2 regions of the Stenotrophomonas sp. TWI587 genome follow, and region 2 is predicted to be linked to the other one. Evidence: riboswitches for the same ligand, from Rfam matches in the RefSeq annotation. Region 2 holds a riboswitch; the other holds the start of a gene.
The links. A riboswitch is a leader RNA that binds a small molecule or an ion and turns the genes downstream of it on or off. The one in region 2 is predicted to bind glycine.
Positions count from the first base shown of each region.

Region 1: linked by a shared signal. The riboswitch ahead of gcvP (aminomethyl-transferring glycine dehydrogenase) and the one ahead of ABE464_RS06295 (trimeric intracellular cation channel family protein) in region 2 are both predicted to bind glycine.

Region 1 covers NZ_JBDJMW010000005.1:58,981-68,106, reverse strand. The annotation lists gene ABE464_RS09650 (glycoside hydrolase family 19 protein) at 1-67, shown strand, start outside; gene ABE464_RS09645 (hypothetical protein) at 114-500, opposite strand; gene ABE464_RS09640 (multidrug effflux MFS transporter) at 604-1,827, opposite strand; glycine riboswitch at 2,106-2,207, shown strand; gene gcvP (aminomethyl-transferring glycine dehydrogenase) at 2,296-5,175, shown strand; gene ABE464_RS09630 (amino acid permease) at 5,900-7,297, opposite strand; gene ABE464_RS09625 (AraC family transcriptional regulator) at 7,373-8,083, opposite strand; gene ABE464_RS09620 (catalase) at 8,265-9,126, shown strand, end outside.
Region 2 covers NZ_JBDJMW010000003.1:140,923-150,048, forward strand. The annotation lists gene ABE464_RS06285 (MdtB/MuxB family multidrug efflux RND transporter permease subunit) at 1-2,652, opposite strand, end outside; gene ABE464_RS06290 (MdtA/MuxA family multidrug efflux RND transporter periplasmic adaptor subunit) at 2,649-3,764, opposite strand; gene ABE464_RS06295 (trimeric intracellular cation channel family protein) at 4,019-4,636, opposite strand; glycine riboswitch at 4,729-4,820, opposite strand; glycine riboswitch at 4,829-4,922, opposite strand; gene ABE464_RS06300 (GIY-YIG nuclease family protein) at 4,967-5,236, shown strand; gene ABE464_RS06305 (ribonuclease E inhibitor RraB) at 5,323-5,667, shown strand; gene ABE464_RS06310 (NAD(P)/FAD-dependent oxidoreductase) at 5,668-6,960, opposite strand; gene ABE464_RS06315 (NYN domain-containing protein) at 7,123-7,884, shown strand; gene ABE464_RS06320 (hypothetical protein) at 7,894-8,097, opposite strand; gene ABE464_RS06325 (glutathione S-transferase) at 8,198-8,818, shown strand; gene ABE464_RS06330 (primosomal protein N') at 8,854-9,126, opposite strand, start outside.

The sequences.
Region 1 (9,126 bases), on a different contig from region 2:
TTACGTGAAGTGCGTGATCGACAAGTTCCCGAATGTGGATGTCATCGACGACCTTCGCGGTCGCTGATCAACGACGGGGTGACGCAGTTGCGTCGCCCCGTTTTTGTTCACCCCTACGACGCCGGCTTCAACTGGGCGGCCAGTTCCACCTTGAACTGTTCGAAATCCATACCGTCGGCCTTGGCCTCGGCATGCGCGGCATCCTTGAGCGCATCGGAATAGACCAGGCGCACCGGCGTGCCTTGGCGCTCGTGCAGCTCTGCGGCCTGCATGATCAGGGCCAGTACCCGCGCCGCGCTGGGCGTCTGTCCGGCGATGCGGCCATCCATCCCCAGCACCCATTCGCCGTCGCGGCGGACGATGCCGGCCAGCAGCGTGCGCTGCTGATCGCGCAGCTCTGCATGCGGCTCAACCGGCGGCGTAGCAGCCTGCTCGCGGTTGGCGGCCTGGGTTTCACGGCGCCGGCGGATGTCGCGGCGCAGTTTGGAGGTGGTCGACATGGCAAATCCGGACTGCGTCAAAGCGTCAAGGATACCGCACAGGCCAGGGTGGGCCTGTCTCCGCCCCGCTTTGTGGCTGTGCGGGCAGGGCCGAGCATGGGCATCACTCGATGGGCGTCAGCACGGCGCGGCGGCGCTCGCAATACCGTTCCCAGTACCAGAACGAGCCGCCCAGCGCGAAGAAGCCCATGTAGCCCAACGCCAGATGCACCGGGCTGCTGCTGAGCATGGGCGAGACCACCCCGGCCACGACGGTGTTGATCATCAGCTGGATGAACATCTGCATCGAAGACGCCAGGCCGCGCTGGTGCGGGTACATGTCCAGTACCGCCAGCGCCAGCACCGGGAAGATCAGCGCCATGCCCACGCCGCCCAGGAAGATCGGCATCACCGCCCACGGCAGCGCGATCTGCTGCACCGACAGCACATAGGTGATGTTGAGCACGGCCGACAGTGCGCACAGGCCGAACCCGATCGCGATCTGCCGTTGCGGCAGGATCCGCCCGGCCATGCGCCCGGACAGGAACGAGCCCATCGTCATGCCGCCGATGGTTGGAATGAACAACCAGGCAAACCCGCCCTCGCCCAGCTTGAGGTGCTGCATCACCAGTACCGGCGCCGAGGCGATGTACAGGAAAATGCCGGAGAAATTCAGCGCGCCGGCGGCCGAAAGCCGCAGCAGGCGCGCGTTGGAGCCCATGCGGGCATAGCTGCGCAGCAGTTCACGCATCGACAATGGCGTGCGCGCCTCGACCGGATGGGTTTCCGGCAGCCACTTGCCCGTGGCCAGCAGCAGGACCACACCGAACAGCACCAGGAACCAGAAGATCAGTGGCCAGTCGCCGCCGCCGAGCAGGATCCAGCCACCGATGATCGGGGCGATCGCCGGGGCCACGCCGAAGATCATCGAGACCTGGCTCATCAAGCGCTGCGCGTCGGCACCGTGGTACAGATCACGGATCACGGCGCGGCCGACGATCACACCCACACCCGCGGTCACGCCCTGCAGCGCGCGGAACACCAGCAACGTGGTCATGTCCCGCGACAGCGCGCAGCCGATCGAGGCGCCGATGAACAACACCAGCCCGCCGATGATCACCCGCTTGCGGCCGAACGCATCGGACAGCGGGCCGTGCGCCAGGCTCATCAGGCCATAGAACAACAGGTACACGCTGATGGTCTGCTGCACCGCGACCTGGTCCACCTGCATGCGCTCGCCCAGCAGCAGGAAGGCCGGGAAAATGGTGTCGATCGAGAACGGACCGAACATCGCCAAGCCTGCGAGCAGCAGGGCCAGGCGGCGGGTCGAGGGTGAGGCGGGCGTCATGCGGGCTTCCGTCAGCGGCCATGCGCAATGCACGGCGGGCGCCAGCCCGGGAGGGCGGCGCCAGATGAATACGAGGATCCGGAGATGATAGGCCTTTGCGCCCCCCGGCACCATGCCCGGGGGCCCATTCTGCCGCCCGTGCGGCCCCGTATTCATGTGCCGGAAAGGCCCAGTGGCCGAAAGGGCTGGGCTATAATCGCCGGGCTACATGGTGGGAGAAGCGGACACCCGCTGCCGAAGGCGCAACGCCCGTAATCGCTCAGGCCCGATACCACCCGCATCAAAACTCTGGAGAGACCGGCGAATGCCGGCGCCGAAGGGGCACGAAGCACGCAGATGCGTGCTTTTAAACTCTCAGGCAAAAGGACAGAGGGGCACCCAGGAAGACCGCAAGGTCCGGTGGATCGCTGTCGCCCGCGACGCGCACCGGCCCGGCCGCCTTCCGAACGTGCGTGCCCACTCTTCCGGATGCCAGCCATGTCCCAGAACACCCCCTCCCTGCGCGAGCTTGAACACAGTCACGCGTTCGTCGAACGCCATATCGGCCCCAATGACGCCGAAATCTCGCAGATGCTCGACGTGGTCGGCCACGCCTCGCTGGACGCGCTGACCGATGCGATCGTCCCGGCCGGGATCAAGTCGCCGGCACCGCTGGACCTGCCCGAGTCGCTGACCGAAGTGCAGGCGCTGGCCAAGATCCGCGCCATCGCCGACAAGAACCAGGTGTTCCGCACCTTCATCGGCCAGGGCTACTACGGCACGCTCACCCCGAATGTCATCCTGCGCAACGTGCTGGAAAACCCGGCGTGGTACACCGCCTACACCCCGTACCAGGCCGAGATTTCGCAGGGCCGCATGGAAGCGCTGATCAACTTCCAGACGCTGTGCGCCGACCTCACCGGCATGGAAATCGCCAACGCCTCGCTGCTGGATGAAGCCACCGCTGCAGCCGAAGCGATGACGCTGGCCAAGCGCTCGGCCAAGTCGAAGTCCGATACCTTCTTCGTGCACGACGCCGTTCACCCGCAGACGCTGGAACTGCTGCGCACCCGCGCCGAGCCGATGGGCATCGTGCTGCGCGTGGGCACCCCGGCCGAGGCAATGGAAGCCGAAGCCTACGGCGTGTTGCTGCAGTACCCGGATACGTTCGGCCATATTGGTGATTACAAGGCGCTGGCCGATGCCGTGCACGCGCGTGGCGGCCTGGTCGCCGTGGCCACCGATCTGCTCGCACTGACCCTGATCGCCGCACCCGGCGAATGGGGCGCGGACATCGTGGTCGGCAACTCGCAGCGCTTCGGCGTGCCGTTCGGCTTCGGTGGCCCGCACGCCGCCTTCATGGCCTGCCGCGATGCGTACAAGCGCTCGATGCCGGGCCGCCTGATCGGTGTCTCGGTCGATGCGCAGGGCAATGCCGCCTACCGCCTGACCCTTCAGACCCGCGAGCAGCACATCCGCCGCGAGAAGGCGACCTCCAACATCTGCACCGCCCAGGTGCTGCTGGCGGTGATGGCCTCCATGTACGCCGTGTACCACGGCCCGGAAGGCCTGACCCGCATCGCCCGCCGTACCCACCGCCTGGCCGCGATCCTGGCCGCGGCACTGCGCGGTGCCGGCGTCAACGTCGGCGAGCACTTCTTTGACACCCTGCACGTGAAGGACATCGACGCCAAGGCGATCCATGCCAAGGCTGCGGCTGCGCGCATTAACCTGCGTGCGATCGACAGCGATGCGGTCGGCATCAGCCTGGACGAAACCGCCACCCGCGCCGACATCATCGCGCTCGGCCAGCTGTTCGGTGCCACGGTCGACGTGGATGCCCTCGACGTCGCCACCGCCGATGCGCTGCCGGCCGATCTGGTCCGCACCAGCGACTTCCTGACCCACCCGGTGTTCAACACCCACCACAGCGAACACGAACTGCTGCGTTACCTGCGTTCGCTGGCCGACAAGGATCTGGCGATGGATCGCACCATGATCCCGCTGGGCAGCTGCACCATGAAGCTCAACGCCACCGCCGAGATGATCCCGGTGACCTGGCCGGAGTTCGCCAACATCCATCCGCTGGCCCCGGCCGACCAGGCCACCGGCTACAAGGAACTGATCGACGGTCTGGAAGCGATGCTGGTCGAATGCACCGGCTATGACGCGGTCAGCCTGCAGCCGAATTCCGGCGCGCAGGGCGAGTACGCCGGCCTGCTGGCGATCCGCGCCTACCACCGCTCGCGCGGCGAAGGCCATCGCGACGTCTGCCTGATCCCGGATTCGGCGCACGGCACCAACCCGGCCTCGGCACAGATGTGCGGCATGAAGGTCGTGGTGACCAAGACCGATGCCAACGGCAACGTCGACCTGGACGACATCCGCATCAACGCGGAGAAGTACAGCGATCGCCTGGCCGCGCTGATGATCACCTACCCGTCCACGCACGGCGTTTTCGAGGAAGAGGTGGTGGAGATCTGCGAGATCGTGCACAAGCACGGCGGCCAGGTGTACACCGACGGCGCCAACATGAACGCCCTGGTCGGCGTGGCCAAGCCCGGCAAGTGGGGCTCGGACGTCTCGCACCTGAACCTGCACAAGACCTTCTGTATCCCGCACGGCGGCGGCGGCCCGGGCGTCGGCCCGTGTGCGGTCAAGTCGCACCTCGCCCCGTTCCTGCCGAAGGTGCTGGGCGGCGAAGGCGATGTCGGCATGGTCAGCGCGGCCAGCTTCGGCAGCGCCTCGATCCTGCCGATCAGCTGGATGTACATCACGCTGATGGGCACCGCCGGCCTGCGCAAGGCAACCCAGGTGGCCCTGCTCAACGCCAACTACATCGCCAAACGCCTGGCCCCGCACTTCAAGACGCTGTACACCGGCCGCAACGGTCTGGTCGCGCACGAGTGCATCCTGGATGTGCGTCCGCTGGAGAAGACCTCGGGCATCGGCGCCGAGGACGTGGCCAAGCGCCTGATCGATTTCGGCTTCCACGCCCCGACCCTGAGCTTCCCGGTCGCCGGCACGCTGATGGTGGAACCGACCGAGAGCGAATCGCTGCACGAGCTGGATCGCTTCATCAACGCGATGATCCAGATCCGCGAGGAGATCGCGGCAATCGAAGACGGCCGCCTGGACCGTGAGGACAACCCTCTCAAGCACGCCCCGCATACCGCCACGGCGGTCTCGGCCAGCGAGTGGGCCCACGCCTACCCGCGCGAGCTGGCGGCCTTCCCGCTGGCCAGCCTGCGCCAGCAGAAGTACTGGCCGCCGGTGGCACGCGTGGACAACGTCTACGGCGACAAGAACGTGATGTGCGCCTGCATCCCGGTCGATGCGTACAAGGAAGACGAGGGCGTGGAGGTCTAAGCCTCCCTGCCCTGACGCAACAGCAGACGGCCCGCGCAAGCGGGCCGTTTTTTGTGTTGCTTCATGCCCCCCCAATCTGGCGCACCGGCCGAGCTCAACGTCGGCGAGATGCTGTGGCATGGCAGGGGTGTGCGGGTCCGCGGGACACGCCGTAAATCCGTCCCTGGAGGCTCGTGAGCGGCATCCATGCCGCTCCAACGGTCCCGCCAACCCACACACCCCCGCCCTCGACAGTGGGTCGGCTACCTCTGAAAAAGCAAACGCAATCGCCGTGCAGCGGAGGCGAGCACTAACACCTCATGCACTCATCGGATGACTGTCCATAGCATCAGCATGGGCGCCCAACGTTCAATGCTAAGTGCTAAGTGCTAAGTGCTAAGTGCTAAGTGCTACTGCTAGTACGCAGTGCGTATCCAGTGTCGAACTTTGAGCTTTGAGCGTTGGGTTGTGTTGCCAGTTGCCAGCATCAGTGCATCCAACAGCCCGGCATCAGCTTGGCAGCGTTCTGCGTTGTGCTTTTGACTTCCCATTGCCCACCAGCCCCCTGTCAGGGGGTGGGCACGGGTGGGTTGGCGGGACCGTATGCCGCCATGGATGGCGGCATACGAGCTTACAAGGACGTACTTGCAGCGGGTCCCGACAACCCACCCGTGCCCGCCCAGTCAAGCGGAGGCCCGAATCTACGGCTGTTGGCTGTTGGCTGTTGGCTGTTGGCTGTCGAACGTCAGCCGTCCCGACCACCACGCACCCGGCGCGCAATCTCACTGCTCGCCGCAATCACCGCCGTCAGCGCCGCCATCGACAGGAACTGCAACCGCGTGTGCGACTCGGAAAGCAGCAGACCGAAAATCAACGCCAACACCCCCAACCCGATCACCGTCAGATACGGATACCCCGCCATCCGGAACGGCAACCGCGTCCCCTCCCGATTCGCCCGATGACGCAGAATCAACTGCGACAACAACGAAATCGTCCACACCAGAAGACACGTCGAACCCACGATATTGAGCAGCACCGGCAACACCTTGTCCGGGAACACCAGCTCCATCACCGTCGCCGCAAAACCGAACAGCACACTGGCCAGCACCGCGATGATCGGCACCTGGCGCGGATCGGTCCACCCAAGCACCGCCGGCGCCTCACGGCGCTGCGCCAGCGAATACATCATCCGCGACGCACCATAGAGATTGGCGTTCAGCGCCGACAGCAGCGCGATCACCGCGATCAGCGTGATCGCCGTCGCCGCGCCCGGAATCTTGGCAGCTTCCAGCACGGCAGCGAACGGCGACTTCAGCGCCTCGCTCGTCCACGGCACCACCGCGATGATCACGCTCAGCGAACCGATGTAGAACACCAGGATGCGCCAGGCCACGGTGCGGATCGCGCGGGCGATGCTACGCTCGGGATCCTCGGTTTCGGCCGCGGCCACCGCCACGATCTCGGTGCCGCCAAAGGCGAACACCACCACCAGCAGCGCCGCACCGATACCGGCCAGCCCCTTCGGCATGAAACCGCCGTGCTCGGTGAAGTTGCGCAGGCCGGGCGAAGTGACCTCCGGCAGCCAGCCCATCAACAGGGCCACGCCGATCAGGATGAAGCCGACGATCGCGGCGACTTTGAGGATCGCAAACCAGAATTCGAACTCGCCGAAGTTCTTCACCCCGAGCAGGTTGATCGCGGTGAAGAACAGCATGAAGGCCAGCGCCGCCATCGGCACCGGAATGGCCGGCCAGACGGTGGCGAGCAGCCCGGCCGCGCCCACCGCCTCGGCGGCGATCACGATCACCAGCTGCACCCACCACAGCCACCCCACGGTCGCGCCGGCGGTGGCGCCCATGGCATCGGCGGCATACACCGAAAACGCACCGCTGGTCGGCTTGGCCGCGGCCATTTCGCCGAGCGCGTTCATCACGATGATCACCAGCGCGCCGGCGACCAGATAGGACAGCAGCACCGCCGGGCCGGCGGCCTGGACGCCCACACCGGAGCCGAGGAACAGGCCAGCGCCGATCGCGCTGCCCAGGCCCATCATGATCAGCTGGCGGGGTTTGAGCGCGTGACCCAGGCGGGTATCGGCGGGCGGAGTGGCAGGAGCCGGAGTCTGGGATGCGGGCATCGGAATCGATTGGCGGGCAACAAGTGCGTCACCATACCCTGTCGGCCGCGCGGCGGCATAGGCCACAAGCCCCACCCCGCCTCAGGCAGCGGCGCGCTCGCCGATCTGGACGCGGTAGGCGCGTGGCGACAGCCCGACCTCGGCCTTGAACTTGCGGGTGAACGCGCTCTGGTCGGTGAACCCGCAGGCCTGGCCGATGCTGGCGATGCTGTCCGGGCCATGCAGCAGGTGCACCGCCATCTGGATGCGCAGCCGGGTCAGCACCTGCTGCGGGGTCATCTGGAACACCTTGCGGAAGGTGCGCTCCAGTTTGGACAACGAGAAGCCGGTGATGTCGAGCAGGGTCTGCATGCGCACGTTCTCGGCGTAATGCGCATTCAGATGCGCCAGCGCGAGGCGAAGCTGTTCGTACTGCGTACCCAGGCTGTCCTTCTGGCCCAGGTCGCGGGAGATACCGATCAATCCGCGGATCTGCCCGTCCACCAGCAGCGGCCGCTTGCAGGTCAGGCACCAGCCCGGTTCGCGGTTGGCGAACAGGTGCAGCTCCATCAGGTTCTCGATGACCTTGCCGGCCAGCACCTGCTCGTCCTGGGTGGCGTAATCGGCCCCCAGACCGGTCGGGTAGATCTCTGCGGCAGTGCGTCCGATCACATCCTTGCGGGATTTCAGCCCCAACCGCCGCAGCATGGTCTGGTTGATGTGCGTATAGCGCCCGTCGCAGTCCTTCATGAAGAACAGGACGTCGGGGATGGCATCAAACAGGGCTTCGATGTCGGCGGGTTCAACGCGCATGCGGCTGGGAAAGACGGAGGGACACGCGGGCAAGGATACCCGCCCGGGCGCCGCCGACCCAGCGCCGAGGCGCCGCATGTGAAGCGCGGGTGCAAGCAGCGCCGCGTTTTCGCACCCTCGATTAACGCCCCGGCGGCCAGTGTGAGGTCATCCCCTTCCCGCCAGCTCCCGGAGTCGCCTCATGGCCGCCAGCAAGAAAAGCACGAAGAACGCCCCAGCACCTGCCACCGATGTCCGTGGCGAAGGGGATGAACTGCACCAGCGTGCGGGCAATGGCCATCCCGTGCTGACCACCAACCAGGGCATCCCGGTCGGTGACAACCAGAACTCGCTGCGCGCGACGCCGCGCGGGCCCACGTTGCTGGAAGACTTCATCCTGCGCGAGAAGATTACCCACTTCGATCATGAGCGCATCCCCGAACGCATCGTGCATGCACGCGGCAGTGCAGCGCACGGCTACTTCGAGCTGACCCGCTCGCTTGGCGAGTACACCCGGGCCCGGATCCTCAGCGAGGTCGGCGTGCGCACCCCGTTGTTCACCCGCTTCTCCACCGTGGCCGGCGGCGCCGGTTCGGTCGATACCCCCCGGGATGTGCGCGGTTTTGCGGTGAAGTTCTACACCAAGGAAGGCAACTGGGATCTGGTCGGCAACAACATCCCGGTGTTCTTCATCCAGGACGCGATCAAGTTCCCCGACCTGATCCATGCGGTGAAGATGGAGCCGGACCGCGCCTTCCCGCAGGCGGCCAGCGCGCACGACACCTTCTGGGATTTCGTCTCGCTGATGCCCGAATCGATGCACATGATCATGTGGGCGATGAGCGACCGCACGATTCCGCGTTCGCTGCGTACCATCGAGGGCTTCGGCATCCACAGCTTCCGGCTGATCAACGATGCGGGTGAGTCGACCTTCGTCAAGTTTCATTGGCGACCGAAGCTGGGCATCCAGTCCACCGTGTGGGACGAGGCGGTCAAGCTGCAGAGCGCGGACAACGACTTCCACCGCCGCGATCTGTTCGAGGCGATCACCGCCGGCGACTTCC
Region 2 (9,126 bases):
GTGGATGAAGCTCTCGTAGAGCACGCCCAGCACCAGGTACATCACCACCACCGCCGCCAGCACCAGCCACAAGGTGCTCGACAGCGACGCGCGGAACGCATCGGCCGCGCCCTGCAGGCGCAGTTCGACGCTGGTCGGCAGGCCGATCGCGGCGCGCGCGCCCTCGATGGCATCCACCGCTTCGCCCAGCGATGCCTCCGGGGCGAGGTTGAACGAGAACGTCACCGCCGGGAACTGGCCGACGTGGTTGATCAGCAGCTGCGCGGGCCGCTGCTCGATCCGCGCGATGCCGCCCAGCGGCACCTGCTGTCCGTCCGGACCGGTGACGTGCAGGCGCGCGATCGCATCTGGGCCGAAGGCTACGTCCGGGCGCGCTTCCAGCACCACGCGGTACTGGTTGGCCTGGGTGAAGATGGTCGAGATCTGCCGTTGCCCGAACGCGTCGTACAGCGCATCGGCGATGGTCTCCACGCTGATTCCCAGGCGCGCCGCGGCGACCCGGTCGATCACCACATGCGCCTGCAGGCCCTGGTTCTGCAGATCGCTGGCGACGTCGGCCAGCGCCGGTGCCTGCTGCAGATGCTCGAGCAGGCGCGGCGTCCACGTTTCCAGCTGCGCGATATCCGGGCTGGTCAGGGTGAACTGGTACTGGGTCCGGCTGATCCGGTCTTCGATGCCCAGTTCCTGCACAGGCTGCAGATACAGTTTGATGCCCGGAACATGCGCCACGCGCTGCTGCAGCCGCGCGATGATCGCCTGCGCATCGGCAGCGCGTTGTGCGTGCGGTTTCAACTCGATCAGCAGCCGCCCGCTGTTGAGCGTGGCGTTGTTGCCGTCCACGCCGATGAACGAGGACAGGCTGGCCACGTCCTCATCCTCCAGTAACGCTGCGGACAGCGCCTGCTGGCGCTGCGCCATCGCCTGGAAGGAGATCGATTGCGGTGCCTCGCTGATGCCCTGGATCAGCCCGGCATCCTGCACCGGGAAGAAGCCCTTGGGCACCCACACGTACAGCAGTGCCGTCAGCACCAGCGTGGCGACGGTGGCGGCCAGCATGAGCGGCTGGCGTTGCAGCACCCAGTGCAGCTGCCGATCGTAGACCGCTACGACGCGATCGAACGGGTCACCCTGCTGCGCCGATTCCTGCCCATCCGCGTCGCGGCGGGTGGCGTGACCCGCCTTGAGCAGGCGCGCGCACATCATCGGCGTCAGCGTCAGCGAGACCAGCAACGAGATGCCGATCGCCACCGCGAGCGTGATCGCAAACTCGTGGAACAGCTTGCCGACCACATCGGCCATGAACAGCAGCGGGATCAACACCGCGATCAACGACAGCGTCAGCGAGATCAGGGTGAAGCCGATCTGCCTGGCGCCCTTCAGTGCTGCCTGCATCGGCGTGGCACCGCGCTCCAGGTGGCGGGCGATGTTCTCCAGCATGACAATCGCATCGTCCACCACGAAGCCGGTGGCGATGGTCAGCGCCATCAGGGTGAGATTGTTGAGCGAGAAGCCGGCCAGCAGCATCACCCCGAACGTGCCGACCAGCGACAGCGGGACCGCGATGCTGGGAATGATCGTGGCCGGAATGTTGCGCAGGAACAGGAAGGTGACCATCACCACCAGGGCGATCGCGATCAGCAGCTCGTGCTGTACGCCGCGGATGGATGCGCGGATCGATTCGGTGCGATCGCTCAGGATGGTCACATCCACCCCGGCCGGCAGTGAGGCCTGCAGCTGCGGCAGCAGCGCACGCACCTGGTCGACCACGGCGATCACGTTCGCGCCTGGCTGACGCTGGGTGTTGATCAGCACCGCCGGGGTGGTGCCCGACCACGCGGCCAGCTGGCGGTTCTCGGCGCCATCCTCGATGGTGGCGACATCGCCCAGGCGCAGCGGTGCGCCGTCCTTCCAGGCCAGGATCAGGGCGCGATACTCGGCCACCGAGCGCATCTGATCGTTGGCATCGAGCATGATCGCGCGGGTCGGGCCGTCGAAGCTGCCCTTGGGCATGTTGACGTTGGCCGTGCCGATCGCGGTGCGGATGCTGGCCATGCTCAGGCCGTTGGCGGCGAGCGCGGAAGGATTGACCTGGATGCGCACCGCCGGGCGCTGCCCACCGGCCAGGCTGACCAGGCCGACGCCGGGCAGCTGCGAGAGCCGCTGCGCCATGCGCGTATCGACCAGGTCGTGCACCTGCGGCAGCGAGAGGCCCTGTGAGGTCACCGCCAGGGTCAGGATCGGTGTATCGGCCGGATTGACCTTGCGATACACCGGTGGCACCGGCAGGTCGTCGGGCAGGAAGCTGTCGGCGGCGTTGATCGCGGCCTGCACTTCCTGCTCGGCCACGCCGAGCGCCACCTCCAGCGAGAACTGCAGCGTGATCACCGATGCGCCGCCCGAACTGGTCGAGGACATCTGCTTCAGGCCCGGGATCTGGCCCAGCTGTCGTTCCAGCGGCGCGGTGACCGCGCTGGTGGTGACATCCGGGCTGGCGCCGGGATACAGCGTGGTGATCTGGATGATCGGGTAATCGACCTGCGGCAGTGCCGCGACCGGCAGCAAGCGGTAGGCCATCACGCCGGACAGCAGCAGCGCCACCATCAGCAGCGTGGTCGCGACCGGGCGCTCGATGAAGGGGCGCGAGAGGTTCATGCGCCGGTCCGCGGCGGGTCCTGCTCCACCACCTCGACCTTGGCGCCTTCGCGCAGCCCGTCGATGCCTTCCACCACCACACGCTCGCCGGCCTTGAGGCCTTCGCGCACCGAGACGCGTTCGCCATCGGCCGGGCCGAGCACCACGCTGCGCAGGGACGAGGTGTCATCGGCCGCGATCACGTAGACGTAGCTGCCCTTGCTGCCGAACTGCACGGCGGCATTGGGAATGACCACCGCATCGCTGCTGCTGACCTGCAGGCGCACGTTGACGAACTGGTTGGGGAACAGCGACTCATCCGCATTGGCGAACTGCGCGCGCAGCTTCAGCGTACCGGTGGCGGTATCGATGCGGTTGTCCAGGCTGGAGAGCACGCCGTCACCCAGCGCGGTGCGCTCCTCGCGGTCCCAGGCTTCCACGGTCAACCGGGGATCGGCGCGTGCGGCAGCGACCACCGCCGGCAGGTCCGGCTCTGGCACGGTGAACAGCACGCTGATCGGGGTGGTCTGGGTGATGGTTGCCAGCGGCTCGGTATCGCCACTGCGCACCAGGTTGCCGACATCCACATTGCGCAGGCCCATGCGCCCGGCCACCGGCGCGGTGATGCGGGTGTACTGCAGCTGCAGGCGTGCTTCATCCACCGCCGCCTGGTCGGTCTGGCGGCGGCCCTGCAGCTGGCGCACCTTGCTCTGCTGATCACTGAGGTCCTGCGCGGAGACGAAGTGCTTGCTCTGCAGTTCGGCGAAGCGCTTGAGCTGGCTTTCGGCATTGTCCAGCTCGGCCAGGTTCTGCTGCTGGGTACCCAGCGCACGCGAGAGCTGCACCTGGAACGGGCGCGGATCGATCTCGGCCAGCAGCTCGCCGGCGGTGACGTGCTGGCCCTCGGAGAAGGCCAACCGAAGCAGTTCGCCATCCACGCGGCTGCGGATGCTCACCGTATGCAGCGGGGTCACCGTGCCGAGCGCTTTCAGACGCACCACCAGATCTTCCTGCGTCGCGGTGGCCACACGCACCGGGGTCGGCTGCGGACCCCCGGACGGGCCGGCGGCGGGGGCGGGCGAGAGCAGCTTCCATGCAGCGATGGCGGCCAGGCTGACAGCGGCAGCGATCAACAGCGGTTTGGCCAAACGACGGCGAGACGACGGGGGCGTTGAAGCGGACATACGCATCCTGCGCACCCTCCACCGGAGCAGTGCGTCCATGGGGACCGGCCGACGGCGGCAGGTCAACGGGGGAGAGGGTGTCTGGCGGGGCAGCGGGTGGAACACCGCCGCGTGGCTGGATGCCGTTCGAAGGGAACGGGAGCGCCATGATACAGGGCCGGGCCGCTCAAGCTCCCGTGACCTTGGTCATGCCCGCCGGTGCGTCAATGTACCTCGTCGCGATACACGAACTTCGGCATTTCCCATTTGAAGTGGATCGCCAGCAGGCGGAACAGGAAGCCACCGCCCAGGCACCACAGCGTGGCCGCGTTGAGTGACACACCGAGTTCCAGCAGGGTCAGGTAGGCCGCGCCGGTGAGCAGGGTGATCACCGCATACAGTTCTTTCTGGAAGATCAGCGGCACCTCGTTGCACAGCACATCGCGCAGCACGCCGCCGAACGCACCGGTGAGCATGCCGGCGATCAGGATGATCGGCACCGTGTGCCCGCCCTCGCGCGCGACCGCGCAGCCGATCAGGGTGAACGCGATCAGGCCCAGCCCATCGAGCACCAGGAAGGTGCGCCGGAAGTGGTGCATCCAGCGTGCCACCCAGGTCGCGATCAGCGCCGCGCAGATGGTAAAGCCCAGGTACTCCGGGTGCTTCACCCAGCCCAGCGGGTAATGGCCGAGCACGATGTCGCGCAGCGAGCCGCCGCCGAGCGCGGTCACGCAGGCGATGATGACCACGCCGAACAGGTCCATGCGGCGGCGGCCGGCCGACAGCGCGCCGGTCATGGCTTCGGCCGAGATGGCGATGAGGTAGATCAGGGAGAGCAGCATGGGGTGGCTCCGGGGGACACATCAGGCGGGGACGGAAACGCACACGCATCACGCCAGCGCCGCTGCACTGTCGTGAGGTGGGATTCCGTTGCCGCTCCCGCTGTCCTTTTGCCTGAGAGTTCGGTGGCCAAGGCCACGTGCCCCTTCGGCGGGTCATTGAAGACCTCTCTCCAGATCGGCGTGTCGGATGCATGGTTGGTGGCTGTGCAGCCACCGGCCTGAGCGATTATGGGAGCCTGCGCCTTCGGCGGGCGCCAGCGCGGCGCCTCTCTCCTGCATCCGGGGCGGATTCTAGCAGCCGCCGGGCCCGTGCCGGGGGATAATCCCGGTATGCCCGCTGAACCCGCCCTCTGGTACCTGTACCTGCTTGAATGCCGCAACGGCAGCTATTACGCCGGCATCAGCAACGACGTGGACGCGCGCTTCCAGGCCCATCTCGCCGGCAAAGGGGCGAAATACACCCGCGCCAACCCACCGGTGAAGGTGCTGGCGATGCGCGCCTACCCGGACCGGGCAGCGGCGTCGAAGGCCGAGTGGCAGCTCAAGCGGCAACCGCGGGAGCGCAAGCTGGCGTGGCTGCAGTTGGGCGACCCCATGTAGCGCGGCACCCGGCTTGTTCGCGCCTTCGCCGGCGGCATACCATCGACCCTCGTTTGTTGATCCGCTTGCCCAAGCCCTGGAGTGCCATGTCCCGCGATCTGTCGTTGTACCCGGAAGATGAGAATGGCGATGTGCTCTGGAACATGCTGCAGGACGGCGATGACCTGTCGGTTCCGCGCGAGGTGGATTTCGCGTTGATCTTCCCGACCCAGGACGTGGCGATCGCCTTCGCCGTGCACCTGCTCAAGAACGACCAGAAGGTGTCCTTCGCCGCGTATGAGGGCAACGATGAGTTCCCGTGGCAGGTGGTGGTGCATCCGCTGATGCTGCCGACCCACCAGAACATCGCCGGCTTCGAAGGTCTGCTCGCGAGTGAGGCGGTGTCCTACAGCGGTCAGGTGGATGGCTGGGGATGCCTGTCGCAGGGCTGATCAGGGCGTCGGCGGCCGTTTCGGCCGGCGATCCTCCTGAGCATCGCCGAAGATGATCCGCGCGCTGCGCTGGTAGCTCCAGTACGCCACTGCCCAGTTCAGCAGCACCACCACGCGGTTGCGGAAGCCGATCAGGAAGAACACGTGCGCGGCCAGCCAGAACCACCACGCCAGCACGCCGGAGAGCTGCAGGCGGCCAAGGTGGACGATCGCGGCCATGCGCCCGATGGTCGCCAGGTTGCCGAAGTCCTGGTACTTGAACGGGCCCGGCGCAGGCTTGCCGGCCAGACGCGCCTGGATCGTGGTCGCCACGTGCTTGCCCATCTGCTTGGCCGCCGGGGCGACCCCGGGTACCGGCTTGCCATCGGCCTGGGTCAACGCAGCCAGATCACCGGCAACGAAGATCTCCGGGTGGCCCTCCAGTGTGAGATCGGGCTGTACCGGCACGCGGCCGGCGCGGTCCAGTGGCACGTCCAAGGTGCGTGCCAGCGGAGAGGCGGCGACACCCGCGGCCCAGACCACGGTACGGGCCTCGACGAAGCGTTCGCCCAGCTGGAAGCCTTCCGCATTGATGTCGCTGACCGGCATGCCGGTGAGCACTTCCACGCCCAGCTTTTCCAGCTGCCGCCGCGCCTTGAGCGAGAGCACCTCGGGGAAGGTGGACAGCACGCGCGGGCCGGCCTCGACCAGGCGGACCTTGGCCGAGGCGGGATCGATATGGCGGAACTCATTGCGCAGCGTATGCCGTGCGATTTCGGCCAACGTGCCGGCCAGCTCCACGCCGGTGGGGCCGCCACCGACGACGGCGAAGCTGAGCCAAGCGGCTTTGCGCGCGGGATCGGGTTCGGCCTCGGCGCGCTCGAAGGCGAGCAGCAGCTTGCGGCGCAGCGCGATGGCATCGTCCAGCGTTTTCAGGCCCGGCGCATCGGCGGCCCATTCGTCGTGACCGAAGTAGGCGTGAGTGGCGCCGGTGCACAGCATCAGGGTGTCGTAGGTGATCTGCGTGCCATCGGCCAGCGTCGCAGTGCGTGCGGCCTTGTCGATGTCAGTGACTTCACCCAGGCGCACTTCAACGTTGCGCTGGTGACCGAGGATGTGGCGCAGCGGGGCGGCGATATCCGGCGCCGACAGGCCCGCGGTGGCCACCTGGTAGAGCAGCGGCTGGAACAGATGGTGGTTGCGACGGTCCACCAGGGTGATGCGCACGTGCGCCGAAGCCAAGGCACGGGTGGCCCAGAGGCCGGCAAAACCACCACCGATGATGAGCAGGTGGGGCGTGGGATCGCGGGTCATGCTTCACTCCTTGGCGGGCGCCGGAGGGGGGCGGCGCAGGTCGTCTCGTGATGCCGCCCATGGTCGCACGTGATGCGCGATGTTCACGTCGATGGCCGATACTGGGTTCAGGGGCCATAGCGCTTGCCCGATGGCCGATCCGATTCCGCCCTGGAGACCGAGATGTCCGAACCGGAAAAGCGCATCGCCCTGTTGATCGATGCCGACAACGCACCTTCTTCCAAGATCGACGCGGTGCTGGCTGAAGTCGCCCGCTACGGCGTGGCCAATGTCCGCCGTGCCTACGGCAACTGGAAGAGCCCTCGGTTGAAAGGGTGGGAGTCCGTGCTGCACGAATACGCGATCCGCCCGATCCAGCAGTTCGCCTACAGCCGGGGCAAGAATGCCTCGGACATGGCGATGGTGATCGATGCGATGGACATGCTGTACGCCCGCAATCTGGACGGCTTTGCGATCGTCTCCAGCGATGCGGATTTCACCCCGCTGGTGATGCGCCTGCTGACCGACGGGGTGAAGGTGTACGGCTTCGGCGAGAAGAAAACGCCCGAGCCGTTCGTCAACGCCTGCTCGAAGTTCACCTACATCGAAGCCCTGGGTCAGCCGCATCCGGCCGACCAGGAGGTGGAGCAGGACAACGAGGAAACCCGCCCGCGCAAGAGCGGCCCGGAGCTGCGCAACGATACCCGGCTGGTGCAGATGCTGCGCCGCGCGGTGACCTCGGCCGAAGCCGAGGATGGCTGGTCGCACCTAGGCCCGGTCGGCAGCCAGATCGGCAACCAGGCCTCGTTCGATTCGCGCAATTACGGGTACAGCAAACTCAGCGATCTGTTGGCCGCGACCGGCCTGTTCGAGATGAAAAAAGAGGGCAAGTCGACCTATGTACGCGCCCTGCCCAAGAAGAATGCGGCGAAGGCGGCGAAGTAACCGCCGGCCTCAGCGCAGCAGCACGGCCAACGGGCGGGCCGTGCTGCCGTTGAAGCCATCGGAGAAGCCCCGGACAGCCTCCGGCAGCGCGCCGCTGGCCAGCAGCAACAGGGCAGCGCTGAGCATCAGATTGCGATGGTGGCGGCGATAACCAACCACGAGCGTGCCGATCCCGGCAATGAGCAACACGATTTCGAGCGCGTAAAGGATCATTGTTTTTCATCCATGAAATGACGGTCGGCCCGCCTATAGGCGTATCGTAGCGGCACCGCGCGGCCCCGTGGCGCGCCTCGCCCGATACGAGACACCGATCATGCTGAAAATCTGGGGCCGTCGCAATTCCAGCAACGTGCGCAAAGTGCTGTGGTGTGCCGAGGAGATCGGAGCGCCGTACGAGTCGATCGAGGTCGGCGGCGCATTCGGCGGCACGCAGTCGCCGGAATACCGTGCGATGAACCCGAACGGGCTGGTGCCGGTGATCGAAGACCACGGCTTGCCGCTGTGGGAATCCAACACGATCGTGCGCTACCTCTCGGCGCGCTATGCGCTGGGCACGCTGTACCCGGAAGACGTGGTGGCGCGCGCGCAGTCGGAAAAGTGGATGGACTGGACCACCTCGACCTTCGCCGGCGTGTTCCGCGATCTGTTCTGGGGCACGTTGCGGACCGCGCCGGCCGATCGCGATGAGGCGCGTATCGCCGCCGCGCTGGTGCGTTCGGGCGAGTTGCTGGCGATGGCCGATGAGGCCTTGTCGCGGCAGCCGTATCTGTCCGGTGAGCAGTTCGCCATGGGCGATATCCCGCTGGGCGCCTTCATCTATGCTTGGTTCGAGATGCCGATCCAGCGCCCCGACCTGCCACATCTGGCCGCCTGGTACGAACGGCTGAAACAGCGGCCGGCGTATCAGCGTGGGGTCATGACGGCGTTGACCTGAGCAGCCGTGCCGACCCACGGTCGGCACCTGCCGGGCTAATACAGATCCATCGGATCCACATCCAGCGACCAGCGCACCTTGCGTGCCTGAGGCAGTCCGGAAATCTGCGGTGTCACCTGATCCAGTACGCCGTGCAGCGGGCGCCGCGCGGGTGAGGACAACAGCAGCTGGGTGCGCTGGTAGCCGGCGCGGCGTGGCATCGGTGCCGGCATCGGGCCATAGCGCTCTACCGCGGCATCGTCGGGAATCAACGCACGCACCGCACTGAGCATCGCATTGGCATGCTCCACCTGCTGCGCTTCGGCACG